Regions from separate parts of the Paenibacillus sp. NRS-1760 genome, predicted to be linked through region 1. Evidence: riboswitches for the same ligand, from Rfam matches in the RefSeq annotation. Region 1 holds a riboswitch; each other region holds the start of a gene.
The links. Region 1 has a riboswitch for cyclic di-AMP ahead of ACIFSR_RS00205 (C40 family peptidase). Riboswitches for the same ligand answer to the same signal wherever they lie in the genome.

Region 2: another riboswitch for cyclic di-AMP. It lies ahead of ACIFSR_RS12070 (NAD-binding protein); the one in region 1 lies ahead of ACIFSR_RS00205 (C40 family peptidase).
Region 3: another riboswitch for cyclic di-AMP. It lies ahead of ACIFSR_RS26680 (ubiquitin-like domain-containing protein); the one in region 1 lies ahead of ACIFSR_RS00205 (C40 family peptidase).

Annotation. Positions count from the first base shown of each region.
Region 1 is NZ_JBITPK010000002.1:39,385-44,616, forward strand. Features, by position in the region: gene ACIFSR_RS00190 (M1 family metallopeptidase) at 1-1,411, shown strand, start outside; gene ACIFSR_RS00195 (hypothetical protein) at 1,439-2,254, shown strand; gene ACIFSR_RS00200 (hypothetical protein) at 2,420-3,004, shown strand; cyclic di-AMP (ydaO/yuaA leader) riboswitch at 3,422-3,575, shown strand; gene ACIFSR_RS00205 (C40 family peptidase) at 3,579-4,055, shown strand; gene ACIFSR_RS00210 (deoxyribodipyrimidine photo-lyase) at 4,214-5,232, shown strand, end outside.
Region 2 is NZ_JBITPK010000010.1:226,975-232,206, reverse strand. Features, by position in the region: gene kdpB (potassium-transporting ATPase subunit KdpB) at 1-1,784, opposite strand, end outside; gene kdpA (potassium-transporting ATPase subunit KdpA) at 1,803-3,482, opposite strand; gene kdpF (K(+)-transporting ATPase subunit F) at 3,501-3,578, opposite strand; gene ACIFSR_RS12070 (NAD-binding protein) at 3,702-4,100, opposite strand; cyclic di-AMP (ydaO/yuaA leader) riboswitch at 4,219-4,389, opposite strand; cyclic di-AMP (ydaO/yuaA leader) riboswitch at 4,481-4,679, opposite strand; gene ACIFSR_RS12065 (hypothetical protein) at 5,119-5,232, shown strand, end outside.
Region 3 is NZ_JBITPK010000019.1:63,307-68,538, forward strand. Features, by position in the region: gene yabG (sporulation peptidase YabG) at 1-21, opposite strand, end outside; gene rsmA (16S rRNA (adenine(1518)-N(6)/adenine(1519)-N(6))-dimethyltransferase RsmA) at 98-1,015, opposite strand; gene rnmV (ribonuclease M5) at 1,020-1,568, opposite strand; gene ACIFSR_RS26680 (ubiquitin-like domain-containing protein) at 1,693-2,841, opposite strand; cyclic di-AMP (ydaO/yuaA leader) riboswitch at 3,090-3,270, opposite strand; gene ACIFSR_RS26685 (TatD family hydrolase) at 3,455-4,228, opposite strand; gene ACIFSR_RS26690 (HD domain-containing protein) at 4,246-5,232, opposite strand, start outside.

The sequences.
Region 1 (5,232 bases):
GAGCTACGAGGTGAAGCTCCCAGAGGTATTCGCAAGAATGGGCTATTCCGGCAACTTCGTGATGGCTGGGCAGTGGTTTCCAAAGCTCGCTGTATATGAGACAGCCGGCATGCGCGGACGTACAGCTGAGGGCTGGAATGTCCATCAGTATCATGGCAATTCTGAGTTCTACAGCGACTTCGGCATATACAGCGTTCGGATTAATGTGCCTGAGAACTACACCGTCGCTGCAACGGGCTTCCAAACAAAGCCTATCGAGATCAAGGAAGCAACAAAGATTTACCAGTTTTATGCTGATGATATTCATGATTTTGCTTGGTCGGCCTCACCAGACTTCGTTTATGAAGAGACTGCTTATTCAGATACCGGCATTCCCGGTGTGCGCATTAAGCTGTATCTTGATCCTGCGCATGCTGACCTTAAGGATCGCTACATGCATGCAGCCAAGTCCGCACTCTCAAGCTACGCCAAGTGGTATGGTGAATATCCTTACAGTACGCTGTCGATCGTCGTTCCGCCCAAAGGAGCGAACGGAGCTGGCGGCATGGAGTATCCAACACTCATAACCGCTTTCGCTGCAGAAAATGATAACCCAGGCTACGATCTTGAACGTACGGTCGTTCATGAGATTGGCCATCAATATTGGTACGGAATGGTCGCCTCTAATGAATTCGAGGAGGCATGGCTGGACGAGGGGTTTACGTCCTATGCCGAGGATAAAGTAATGGAGACGGCATACGGCTTGGAGCCGAATTTGCGCATGGAAGCGAGCTATATGACCAACCCTGCTCCGCTCAAGCAGCAATCTTGGTCATACGCCAGCCACTCGCAATATGCCGAGAATGTATATCTGAGGGCAAAGCTGGTGCTCATTGGTATCGAGAATCAGGTCGGCTCCAGAACGATGCAAAAAATATTGCGAACCTATTTCCAAAAGTATAAGTTCAAGCATCCATCGACAGCAGACTTCCAGCGTGTTGTCGAACAGGTAACAAAAACGAAATGGAATGATTATTTCAGCCAATATGTCTACGGCAACAAAATGGCCGACTTTTCGATCGAATCGATTCATGTACGCCCAGTCACCCAAGATGGTGCTGAGATGTATGAATCTGTTGTACTCATTAAGAAAAACGGCGGCAGCAATGGCGAGATAAAAGTGTTGATGAAGTTTACTGACGGCACCAAAATAACAAAGCTTTGGGATACTCAGGAATCCCATATGCAATATAAACAGCTGCATTCCGCTCCGCTTGAATGGGCGGTCGTTGACCCAAACAACAGCAATGTGCTTGATAATAAGCTCATTAACAACTACATGCAGGCTCAGCTGCCAGAGGATAAACGCACGAGATGGAGCCTCGGCGTTGTCCAACTAATTGAAGGACTGCTCGGGTCGCTGAGCTGGTAAGTAATTGCGTTCAAGGAGCGATAAACGATGAAAATACATTTGAAGCAAGGCTGGCGGTTAGCGGTGAAACATTTTTACATTGTTGTTTTATTATTTCTTTATCAGCTGATCTGGGGGTTCTTCCTTTACCGCTTCATTGATTCGGTCGTAGCTCCGCTGCTGCGGCGATATCCAAGCTCCGCTCCTTCAGAAGCAGCCGTTCAGCTATTCATGACCGAAGCACAATTCCAGCTGTTCAAGACCGATCTCATTAATCCTTACGTCTGGACGCTGGGCGGTCTCCTTGTTGCCCGAATGCTGATCACTCCCTTATTCAATGCCGGTCTATTCTATTCGTTAAATCAGTCCAGATCGAATGGAGGGACACGATTTCTAGAAGGCATTCGCAAAGCTTGGAAGCCTGTAGTTCTGCTTTACTGGATCGAGGTTATTTTATCTGTGGCTCCTGCTTGGTATGTGCTGCCGCGCTCACTGGATGCTCTGCTAGAGAGCGGCTCTATTCCAGAGCTACTGCAAACGGTGCTCCCTGGAGCCCTTCTATGGCTCCTATGGGGCACAGTACTGCATCTGCTGTTTCTAGCCATGCAATTCAGCGCTGCATCAGGAGGAAGCATATTCCGTTCCTTATGGCACGCTCTCCAAAATTTCCTCACCTATGCAGCTGTGTCGCTCATCATGTGGGGGATTGGAGCGGCTGCTGGGCTTGTGGTGACAAGTCTCTCCATGCTTTGGGCCGGGCTAATTGCACTTATCCTGCATCAAGGCTATTATCTCATTCAAACACTGATGAAGGTTTGGACGATTGCCGCGCAATATGACTTTTTGGAAACGAAAAGAATGTAGCAAACCAAAAAAGCCTTCAGCGTCCTCTAGATGCTGAAGCAAAAATAAACCTTCATTCCACGCTTTGCTGTGGTGTGGAGGTTTTTTTTACAACTAACCGCAACTAAATGATGGCAGTTCTGTATAAATAACTGAAAGAAAATCAAAAATGGGGGATATTCACAAATGATGCGTAAAAAACTAGTTATTATATCCATGGTATTGCTCTTATCGGGCGGTTCATTGGTTGCAGCAGACAAACTATTTCAGAAGGTAACGCTCCTTTATAATAATAAGCAATCCACTGACGATGCTGTCGTTGTGGATGATAAGGTTTATATTAGTATTCGTTCTTTAAGCGACAGCCTCCAAGCCTTCGTCCAATGGAAGAGCAGTGATAAGAAGCTCATTATTCAAAAGCCCAATGTGCATATGTTTCTAATGAACGAGAAGCGAGCTATGTTCGGACAGGTTGATAAAGGCAGTGTTCAGAAATTTTTAGTGCAAGCGCAAATCGATAATTTGAATATGGCGATTTCAGAGTTCAAAGTGACCATCGTTGATCCTAATGATAAGGAAACGACAATCGACAGCCGCAGCCAGGATGATGATGATTTTAAAGAGTTCGTCGAAAAAGACACCTTTTGGTTCAGCTCCAAGCTCGTTTCCTACGATTTTAAAAATGCTGGAAAATACAAGGTACAGTTTTGGATGCAGCAAAAAAACAACGATCCACAGCTCATTTCTGAAAAAATCGTTACTGCAAAATAAAACTTTTTTTCGATTGCCCAAAGGGGGCTGTTCTCATGAACAGCCTCCTTTGTCTATTTCTGCCGCTCTATCTGGAGCAGCAGCTAGGCTGTCTGAATCTACGCTTATTCACGAGTGATATAGATGAGATTTTTCTAATTTATTAGGAGCAAAATAGTGAAATACCGCCGTTTACGGCACTTTAAGCTAGTCCTTGCGATATAGCACCTAAAGGACAAATAGGTATATTTTACACAACATCCACATAATTAATGAAATTGACTCCATGTATTTAGTTAGAAAGCACTACTATGGCGTGTTTATATTACAGAAAGAACGGTTTAACGAAGCAAATTGTCAAAAGGTTACATGAGAATTATTAGAAATTGCCACTAAAGGCAGGAGATCATTGAAAATAATCGAATATTTCTCAAAGCAATAAAAAAACTGCCTAATTCCCTATTGGGATACGGGGGAACCACTTTGGGTGAATTGATTCCGACGTTTGAGTTTTTTTCAAACGCCCGAGGAATCATAGGGAGCCTTCAACCGAACCCCACAGCTAACCTCGTCGGCATTGGAAGGAGTTTCACAATTGAAGAAGATTACCGCATTAATCCTGGGTCTCGTTCTCGTGCTCGCTTTTCAAGCGGGAAGCGCTTTCGCTGACTCAAAATTGAACGGAATTGTTAATGATCTTATTGGCACTCCGTACAAAAGCGGCGGAACGTCGTCGAAAGGTTTTGATTGCTCCGGCTTCACGAGCTATGTGTTCGAGAAAATGGGCATTGAGCTTTCACGTACTTCTGGTTCGCAAGCAAAAGAAGGTACAAAGGTCGCTAAGGCTGACCTCATTGCGGGAGATCTTGTGTTCTTCGACACAGTTGGCGGCAATAATAGCGCCGTATCCCATGTTGGCATTTACATTGGAGATGGAAAGTTTGTACATTCATCCTCGAGCAGAGGCGTTGTAACTGACAAACTTAACTCCGAGTACTATGAGGGACGATATGTAACTGCTCGTCGTATCATGGATGCTGATTCATACCAAGCCAACGTTGACGTAAAATAGAGCAACCTAATCCCTCTTCTTGAGGATTGAACGGGTAGACTCATCTAGCAAAGCCGCAGTTTTTTGTCCTCTGACGACAAATGACTTGCGGCTTTGCTGTTTCATTCCAGCTGGAATGCGGCCGTTCACTGTTGCGCTTATGGAAGGAGCTATCACTGATGTATTTGTTTATTCACCGCAAGGATTTGCGTATTGCAGATTTGCGCGCTTTTGATTATTTGAAGAAAAAAGAGAAACAAGGCATTCATTTGCTAATCATAGATCCCGTTATTACAGGAGATGGCCGTTTAACTAGTCATAGCGGTCGAAATTTCATGGCGCAAGCCGCCTCGCTTCTGCACAGCTATTCTAATGCAGGAAAGGAACTGCATGTGCTTTATGGTAATCCTGCTGCGATCACCGAAGCACTGCTGCATGAGCATCCTATTGATGAGGTTATTGTTCATACAGACTATACGCCTTACTCACGGCAGCGAGATGAGCAGCTTGGGCTAATCACACGCAGCCTTGGCCGCCGCTGGATGTCTATTGCCGATTCACCTCTTGCTGATCTAGATGCTTTCCCGGCATTTGCTCGAAAAATGGAGCCATACAAGGTTTTCACACCCTTTTATCGCAAGTGGAGCAGCTTTATGCTGGAGTGCTATAGCCCAATGAGTGAAACGACGATTCATGAGCTTGCTACCTTAAGCGAAATTAATGCCAAGGTTGCGTTGTCCTTCGCTTTGCCCGAATCCGTTTCATGCGCCCTAGGCGGCACAAACGTGCAAGGATCGTCCAAAGGATTATCCAAGCTGGAACGGTTCGTACGAGAACGCCTTGCCTCTTATTCGGAGAGCAGGGACGCTTATGCCGACGATCATACAAGCCAGCTTGCACGTTTCCTTAATACGGGCGCCATCTCCGCCCGCCAAGCCTACGAAATGACCCAAGGGCTTCCGGGGTCTGAATCATGGGTAAGGCAGCTGGCATGGCGTGATTTTTATTTATATCAAGCGATGTATCATGATGATTTTTTTCGTTACGAGCAGCTCGCTGATATGTCCAAGCTCTCAGATGCTCATCTAGAAGCATGGGCTGCAGCTGCCACCGGCATTCCAATCATTGATGCGGCCATGACGCAGCTCAATCGTACAGGTGAGCTGCCCAACCGCTTGCGAATGGTAACAGCTATGTT
Region 2 (5,232 bases), on a different contig from region 1:
GCAAGCATAAACATCGCTGGAATGATTGCAAAATATTTGGCGATATCATTAGCGATACTAAAAGTCGTCAGTGCCCCTCTTGTCATAAGCAGCTGCTTGCCGATAGCAATGACTTCAATAATTTTGGAAGGGTCCGAATCCAAGTCCACCATATTGGCAGCTTCTTTTGCAGCAATCGTCCCGCTGTTCATAGCAAGACCCACATCCGCTTGGGCAAGTGCAGGAGCATCGTTTGTACCGTCACCAGTCATCGCAACCATTTTTCCTTCGGCTTGTTCACGGCGTATAACAGCTATTTTATCTTCCGGCCTGCTCTCCGCAATAAAATCGTCGACTCCCGCTTCATGTGCGATGGTTGCTGCAGTAAGCGGATTGTCTCCCGTACACATAATCGTTTTGATGCCCATCTCTCGCAGCTGATCGAATCTTTCCTTCATTCCTGGCTTAACGGTATCCTTCAAATAGATAACACCAAAGATTTGGTTATCAACAGCTACTGCGAGCGGTGTACCGCCTAATGTAGCAATCGTATTTGAAATATTTTCTAAATCGGATGGGATGGTTCCCCCCTGTGAAGCTACCCACTTCCGAACCGCATCGACAGAGCCCTTCCGAACTCGGCGGCCGTTTGCCAGATCAATGCCGCTCATTCGCGTCTCTGCTTTGAATTCAATAAATTCGCCGCCTTCTGCAAGTGAAGCATCATAGCTTAAGCCCTGCTTCTTCATCCATTCAAGCACAGAACGGCCTTCAGGCGTTTCATCCTTAAGCGAGCTAATAGCCGCCCAACTCGATAAAGTTTGAAGATTGCTGCCACCGACAGGCACAAGCTCGCTTGCCATCCGGTTGCCGAACGTGATCGTTCCGGTTTTATCCAAAATCATCGTATTAATGTCCCCTGCAGCTTCAACAGCCTTACCTGACATAGCCAGTACATTAAACTGAGTTACTCTATCCATCCCAGCAATGCCGATTGCTGATAATAGTCCGCCGATAGTCGTCGGAATCAAACATACGAGCAGCGCGATTAATACTGGAATTTCTAAGTGGATACCCAAATAGTCAGCGATTGGTGCCAATGTAACAACTACAATTAAGAAAATAATCGTTAAGCTCGTCAAAAGCGTATTGAGCGCAATTTCATTAGGCGTCTTCTGACGTTTCGCTCCTTCAACAAGGGCAATCATCCGATCGATGAATGACTCCCCGGGGTCACTCGTCATGCGCACTTTAATTTTGTCACTCACAACCCTTGTACCGCCTGTAACCGAGCTGAAATCTCCTCCAGCTTCTTTAATAACTGGCGCCGATTCACCTGTAATCGCTGATTCATCTACGGAAGCCAGCCCTTCAATGACCTCGCCATCACCAGGAATCATCTCACCTTGCGTGACGATGAAAATATCGCCTTTGCGGAGCTCCGTTGATGATACGACTACAATAGAGCTGCCGACGAGCTTATTGGCGCTCATTTCCTGCTTAGATTTTTTGAGCGAATTGGCCTGTGCCTTGCCTCTGCCCTCTGCAATGGCTTCAGCAAAGTTTGCGAACAGCAGTGTGAAAAGCAGGATGAAAAACACGGTAATATTAAAGCCTATGCGTTCTTGAGAATTAAAGTAATTTGGAAAAATAGTCATCAGCAGAACGATAACCGTCCCTACCTCGACAACAAACATAACTGGATTTTTCATCATCGTAACTGGATTTAATTTCACAAAGCTATCTATGACGGCATGTTTAACCGCATCTCCCGACAGCAAATTATTCTTCTTATTTTTATTCATTATCGTTCACCTCATCCGTTAGCGGAGTGTCAAATATTCTGCAACCGGCCCAAGCACGATGACCGGCAAGAAGGTTAATGCACCAATTAAAAGAACAGTACCAATTAGTAATATAGTGAAAAGTCCATTATCTGTACGGAACGTCCCGATTGTTTCTGGAACAGGCTGCTTGCGAACAAGAGATCCTGCAACCGCAAGCATCGCAATCATCGAAATATAACGGCCGGTCAGCATGACTAGCCCAGTACTAATATTCCAGAACGGCGTATTGTCGCCTAATCCCTCAAAGCCGGAGCCATTATTCGCTGCCGATGACGTATATTCGTAAAGCACCTGGCTAATGCCGTGGAACCCTGGATTCGTTATCGCCCCGTGACCCAAATCCGTCATAAAAGCAATGGCGGTAGGCACTAATATAATGAAGGGATGAACTAGAATTGCTATCGCTATCAGTTTCATTTCTCGCGGCTCTACTTTTCGTCCCAGAAACTCTGGCGTTCGCCCGACCATCAGCCCGCATATAAACACAGCTAGTATGGCGTACATGAGCATATTGATAAGCCCTACTCCCTTGCCTCCAAAGACGACATTAAGCATCATTTCAGCAAGCGGGACCAAGCCGCCAAGCGGTGTAAGCGTGTCATGCATATTGTTGACGGTACCCGTTGTCGCAGCGGCTGTTACCGTTGTGAACAGTGCTGATTGCGCGATACCGAACCTTACTTCCTTGCCTTCCATGCTTCCTTGAGTAGCGTCGATTCCTAGTGCGCTCATTGCAGGATTGCCTGTTTTCTCCGATGTGTAAGCAAGGCTTAGAAACACTAGAAACAAACACATCATGGCGGAGAATACAACCCAGCCCTGCTTTTTGTTTTTAGCAAAAAGCCCAAATGCATAAGGCAGTGAAGCCGGCAACGCCCACATCGACAAGATTTGAATCACATTCGTTAATGGATTTGGGTTTTCAAATGGATGAGCCGAGTTCACTCCAAAAAAACCGCCGCCGTTTGTGCCCAAATGTTTGATGGATTCAAGCGAAGCTACAGGACCAATTGCAATTTGCTGCATGGCTCCCTCTAGCGTTTTAATTGTGAATGTCGGATCAAGCGTTTGCGGCACCTGAAGAGCGACAAGCACTAGCGTGATAATAAAGGAAATCGGAAGAAAAATTCTTGTGTGTGCTTTTACAAAATCCTCGAAAAAGTTGCCGATCGTCGTTCCTTTACTCGTAATCCCACGAACAAACGCGATGGCAACCGAGAAGCCCGTCGCCGCTGACGTGAACATCATCATCATGATGACCGCCATTTGGGAGAAATAAGATAAGGCACTCTCCCCGCTGTAATGCTGAAGATTCGTATTGGTAATAAAGCTGATGACTGTATTGAAAGTCAGTGTAGGCTCCATGGCTGCCATGCCATTTGGATTAAACGGCAGCGCATTTTGGAACCGCAATATCAAATAGCTGAAAGCAACTAAAATTAAATTGGTTGCAACAAAGCTGAGTGCGTATATCTTCCAGCTCATGCCCTCTCTTTTTTTGAGACCAATAAGCTTAAATATAAATCGCTCCGTCCCTCCGAATACTTTGTCTAACCGATTGTGTTCATTTGAGAACACATGATAGACGTAAGTACCAAGCGGCTTAACTAACAATACAAGAACGGCAATGACGATAAGCAATTGTAAAATATCCATCTTGTAAATCCCCCTCTATTAAAACTTCTCCGGATGAATTAACGCATAAATCAGATAAACGAAAACAAATACAGCCACTATCGCTATGACAGTCATTGGCCCTCGCCCCCTGTTTTCTCAATAACACTGGAGCACCAAGTTAAAAATCCGTAAAATAAACCGAAGCTAGCTAACAACGCCCCGAACATATAAAAATCCTGCATGTAAACCCCTCCTGCATTATTTGTTGCTTAATAGAAAACCGACTTCACCGGTATGAGAGAATACGATATGATCCGCTCCGAGCCCCTTGTAAATAGCCCTTGGATTCCATTGTTGTGTGATGACGTAAATGGACTTTGAGGTCCAAGCTCTGCAGCACTGAACAAAGCGGCAGCTAAGCGCCAAGCTGCTCTCGAATATAAATACCTCGCTAATGTTCATCGAAGGAACATTCCAGCTTTGACGATCATTCGTATTGATATACAAAACATTGCTGATGCCCTGCTTGCGAAGCTGTTTTTGTTCCTGTTTGCTATTGGTCAAAACGATAAATTTTAATTGATGAAACTGCAAAGTTCGTATAAATGATTGGCCGGCCTCGTTTAGACCAGCTACAATAATATGCTCTTCCTGCAACCGAATTCTCCTCCATATGGTAAAAAAGGCAACAAAAAAGAAGCCTTGGGATAAGAGGAACTTTTCCCGCGGCTTCTTTGCCCGCAGCAGAATAAGCCGCGGGAAGCACGATGGCTGTTGCCTCTCTCGAGTACACTTACGAGGTTAGCTGTCGGATTCGGGCCTTGAGAGTTGCCCTACGCTTGATCATTTTCAAGCGATTCACCCCATGAAGCGAAATCGTGATTACACACGAATCGTTCGTTGGTTCCCCCGTTCCTGCTGCTGCAGGACTCAGCGTTTTCTTACATTTTGTAGCAAATAAAGCTTTTTTGGGCACAAAAAACCACAGAGGTCTATGACACTCTGCGGTCGAAGTTAATCGATCACAAGCTTCATCATTCCTCTCTCGGTCCACGCTTACGAGGTTAGCTGTCGGATTCGGGCGGTGAGAGTCGCCCTACTTTGACCGGTATCCATGGCACCTGTCAAAGATTCACCCCTGCTCTGCGTTTGTTCGACTCTCACATCGAACAGGCGCATCGCGTCATTATTGGTTCCCCCGCTTCCGCTTTCACGGAAACTCAGCGATCAGTAAATCGAAACTTATTTATAAATCCTGTATCGAATATTACTCCTCGCTATAAATACTGTAAAGGCAGCCTGCTACCTAATTTAGCCAGTTTCAGCCTTGCAGAGCGATTCGCAACGCTTACATTCATTTCGATCTCTCGATATCTCACTATTTCTCAATTTTACTCTTGTTTTCAAAAATAGTGTTCATTCCCTTTCTAACGATTTTATGCGTGAATAATCAGATTTCTCTATAATCGAGAATGGAAGAGAATAAACGAGTATTTCGAAGAATAAATATCTTTTTGCTGCCATAACGAATGGATTTCTTTTAATATGGCATATGGCTGCCTTTTCACGATATACCACAGTTTTACAATATTGCATTTCGGGTTTACCATAGACGGCAAGCCAATATGGCTGAGTATTATCGGTGAATTATTCAAATCGAGGAGAGATCTCATTGATGTCTACACCAGTTGAAGTACCCTTACCAAGCTTGGATAATCATCCTGCTGCCTTGTTTGAAATTAAACGAATTCAAATGTTTGTGCTGCCGGCTTCCATGCTTGAATCGAAT
Region 3 (5,232 bases), on a different contig from region 1:
GACCAGGTCCCCTTGCTTCATGGGTAAATCACCTCTTCGTCTATCCTATGGGCAGAGCGTGCGAATGGTGAGTATTTTATGATGAAACGGCCTAGCTCTACCAGCCGGCCTCCAGCATGCTGCGGCTAATCCGCGCAAATTCCTCGAGCGACAACGTCTCACCGCGTCTTATAGGGTCAATATCGTTGCTTAAAAGCATTTCCGTTAATGCTTCGCGGCGCTCCTTGCCCACGAATGCAGTTAGATTATTCGCCAGTGTCTTCCGTCGCTGTGCAAAGCTGGCTTGCACCACTTTAAAGAAATGATCCTCATCGGGTACATCAACAGCTGGCTTGTCACGCAATGACAGCTTAATAACGGCTGAATCTACATTTGGCTGCGGTATAAACACCGTATGAGGCACCATGCAGACAACCTTAGGCACGCAGTAATATTGAACGGCTACACTGAGGCTGCCATATTCCTTGCCGCCTGGCTTCGCTGCCATCCGCTCCGCGACTTCCTTCTGAATCATGACGACGATATGCTCAAGCGGCAGCTTCTCTTCAAGCAGCTTCATAAGAATTGGCGTTGTCACATAATAAGGCAAGTTGGCAACAACACTTACACCTGTTACGTCCGCAAACTGCTCTTCGAACAGCTTCTTCAAATCAAGCTTAAGCACATCGCCATGAATGACGGTTGTATGCTCCTCGCCCTCCAGCACATCCTTCAAAATCGGAATGAGCCTATTGTCGATTTCGACAGCCGTCACCTTACCAGCCGCTTTGGCAAGCCGCTGTGTGAGCGCGCCAATACCGGGGCCGATTTCAAGCGCGCCCTTCGTTTCATCAAGCTCAGCTGACGCTACGATGTTATTTAATATATTTTGATCGATCAGAAAGTTTTGTCCCAAACTCTTTTTGAAGGAAAAACCGTATTTCGCAATGATTTCTTTGGTGCGTTTGGGCGTAGCCACCTCTATCGCGGATGGCTTTACCGTTTCCTTGCTAAGCTCACTATGCTCTTGACTCATTCAGCTATCCCTCCAGTTCCTTTTCCATTTGACGGAAAGCTTCCGTAAACTCTGCTTTGGAAATCCGAAAGCTTGTACAGCGCTTATAGAACTGCTTGCCATTCGCATAACCAATTCCGAGCAGCTTGCCTATAACCAAGCGACGATTAGACGCATCAGGATGTACAATCAGACCTGCATCCATTAAGTCTTCCCAGCTAATTTCTCCCGCTTCATCTGCCGATTCTGTACGGAGCTCAGAGAGCGCCGCACGAATAGCTTCAGGACTCGCATTTTCGATGCCGATGTCCCCTTTGTACAAAGCCTTCTCCTGCGGCAAAAAAGCATGCTTGCATCCTGGCGCATGACGTGCAACAATTTTGCGAATGCGTTCTCCTGCATGATCAGGGTCAGTGAATATAATAACGCCGCGACGCTCATTGGCCAGCACAATCCTCTTCAATACATCCTCACCGATAGCGGAACCATTCGTCTCTATGGTATCTGCATCTACCGCCCTTTTTATTGCAACGGTATCGTCTTTGCCTTCAACGACAATGATCTCTTTGATCACCAAGATCATCCCCTTCTACATAAACTGTATTAGACCCTTAGACATGCAAAAAGAAGAGGCAGTGCCTCTCCTTATGATGGCATATTTAATTGATTATTGCGATAAGATGATGGTAACCGCACAATTAGCTTGCAGTTGGTTTATTCGGCCCCAGCACATATACGGTGATGCCTTTTTTCCTGCCGAATTTGTTCGCAATCTTTGTACTATCAAAGTATACGTCGATTTTGTTGCCTTTAACCGCACTTCCTTTATCCTCAGCGCGGCGGAAACCGATTCCTTCAATATAAACCCACCAACCGATGGGAATTACCTTCGGATCAACAGCTATCGTCCGACCCTCTTGCACCCGAGTGCCTGATGATGTAATCCCGTATTCCGGATGGCTTTCATCTTTTCCTGTTGAAGAGAGGTCTGCAGAATAAGCAGTCAACGTGACATTTTTAAGTACTTTTCTAGCCTTAAACGTTACACCGCTCTTCGTAAGCGAAGTAAAGCTCGGGCTCTTGTTCGAGAGCACAGATACTTTAGGCTCTTCCTTCTTCGTTCCGATGGCGACAACCTGATTAACCGCAGCGGTTTCAACCACCTTGCTGACCATCTTCTTCGATATAAGAATTCCATCCTCGTACTGCTTCTCGATACTCTCTACGATCAGACCTTCCTTGCCGGGTTGAACAAGCTTCTGCTTGCCCGCTTCCAGCGTTGGATCGTTCTTCTTCACAATAGAGAATGGCATTGCACGCTCTGTCTCAGCTACCTTCTTATCTACGCGAACGACGGTTACAGTCATTTCGTTGTCCAAAACGGTATGAAGCGGAGGTATTACTTTATCTTGACCACGAACTGGAATATGTAATTCCTCGATCGCTGCCTGCACTGTTCTCTCTGTCGTATATACAGTAGAGGTCTTGCCATCAGCCTTCACAATTACCGGTATCGCATGAGTCACCTCTATACGATCTCCGTCCTTTATTGCCGCATTAAGCGGTATGGACACCTCATCATGTGGTCCAATTGCGATAGCTTGTTCATCCAGTAGGCGTTGCAGGACCCATTGCTTCGTTTCCACAATGGTTTCTTGTCCGTTCACTACTACGGAGACGCTTTTGACAGCCGTTCCGTACAACAACACCAAAAACATGAAAGTCATAGCGATTGAGATAGTAGCACTCAAAAGAATCAAACGCAAGTTTTCACGCTTCCATCGCAATGCGAAAGACATGCTGGATGATCGTTTCCCATGGGTGTCCTTAACCTGGAGTATTCCCACTTCATCGGTCCTCCTTCATAGCCCCGCCGCCAAGTGTTACGCATGATACAACTGACGCGACTATAGTATATTGGCGTGCGAGCACGCAATCCAGTACTGCTATCGATCCTCCCACCCCCATCTTTTATCCCTATGTCGACAAATTCCCGATTATTCGAAAATAAAAAGAAGCCGTCGACAGAGGATCTGTTTCGTGGCTTCCCGGTTAAATGATTCACTGGGATACAGAAAAATGGATGCACGAGGTTGATCACTCTCTATAACGCTTGCGAGGTTAGCTGACGGATTCGGACAAGAGAGTCGCCCTATTCGTTACACAATGCTCATGGCAATGGCTTCGAAATTCACCCCTGAAGAATTCAAAATACGGTTTCAAAAACCGTACATGGTTCCCCCGCTCTCCGAATGGAGATTAAGCGTAAACTGGAAATCCAATACAAAATTTTATTGCTCTGAGATGAATCATACCTTCATACGAGGTCAATTGTAAAGATACGATAAAAGACGATTTAAGCGAAAAAGCAGGATAAAGCAGGAAAAAATAAGCGATTATCGCTATAAAAATTAGTTTTTACGCGATAAAGGTCTCTATTTCTCATTATTCCTCTCGTTTTTAGACAATACCAAAACATCTTCGACCGTTTTCAGTCGTAATTACGCCTATTTCTTCTACCGTTTTGCCCAATAATTCGGCTGCTGTCTCTGCAACTAAAGAGACGTAAGAGGACTCATTTCGCTTCCCTCTGAACGGGTGAGGAGTTAAATATGGAGCATCAGTTTCGATCAAAATTCGGTCGATCGGAACCTGCTTAAGCACCTCTTTTGGCACCCTTGCATTTTTGAAAGTAACGGGTCCTCCAAATGATATATAGAAGTTCATATCAAGACATTGTTTAGCCGTTTCCCAGCTGCCGGAGAAGCAATGCATGACACCGCCAACCTCTGCTGCATTCTCTTCCTGAAGAATACGAATAATGTCCTCATGAGCATCCCGATTATGAATGACAATTGGCTTGCCCACCTTACGAGCAAGACGAATTTGCTCACGAAAAACCCTTTGTTGTACCTCTTTTGGAGAAGTATCCCAGTGATAATCGAGTCCAATCTCACCAATGGCGACAACCTTCTCATGCGCGCATAGACGTTCAATCCATTCCAAATCCTCTGGAAGCATATCTATACTGTCAACTGGATGCCAACCAACTGCTGCGTATATAAAATCATATTTCTCTGCTAGCGCCATCGTTGTAGGGATCGTTTCACGGTTAAAACCAATATTGACAAGCATATGCACGCCTGCATCCTTCGCACGCTGGATGACCTCGTCGCGATCCTCATCAAATTTTTCCGAATCTAAATGGGTATGTGTATCAAAAAGTAATGTCATGTTGATGTTATGCTCCTTCAATCTAGTTTGAAAAGCTTACGAAGTGATTCCGGCAATCGATGAATATTTTGTTTGAGCGGCTCTTCTGGATAATAAAGATGATATTGTCCTTGATGCAGGCCAGTAATAGAACGAACAATGTCGGATTTAGAGGATATTTCGCTTATATCTTCCAAACCATCTAACAACAAAATCGGCGCTTTTTCTTTCTTTTCTCCTTCTTTTTTATCTGGTCGATATACGTCATACGGCAGGTCAAATGGAAAATCGATTTCCATATGATAATCCGGATTCATTCCTATAGAAGAGAAACATTCGCTAATCTCATTTAGCAGCTCTTCATCCGGGTTTTCAAGCGTAATGTACTTATATAAATGCCTGTTCAGAAATCGTTCACATAGATCGCTTAAAATAGGATCATGCTCCTCCGCCCACTCTGCGAAAGCGGTCTGAACGAGTGCTTCATCCAGCTTCAGATAGTCGTGCACCGTCATCGTGTTCTGAAGCAAGCATTTCAGCTGCTTAGGCATCCACTGAAAGGAGTAGCCACCCACGTAAAGCTCCTGTGCTCTACGAAATATTTGACGTAGAATAATTTCCGAGCTTCTTGTAACCGGATGGAAGTAAATTTGCCAATACATTTGATAACGAGACATCAAATAATGTTCAACTGCGTGCATACCGCTCTCTTTAACTACAATTTGCCCTTTATAAGGACGCAATACGCGCAAAATGCGCTCTAAATCAAATGTTCCATAGTTAACACCTGTAAAATACGCGTCTCGGAGCAAATAATCCATCCGATCAGCATCCATTTGGCTTGAAATCAAACTAACAACAATCGGCTTTGGATATTTTTTTTGTATGACTGCAGCGACCTGAGCAGGAAACTGCTCCGATACAGCACTTAGCACGCGATTGATTTCTGTATCTCCCAAAATGATGTTACATGTCCACTCTTCGTGATCCGTGTCGAATACTTCTTCCAAGGAGTGCGAGAACGG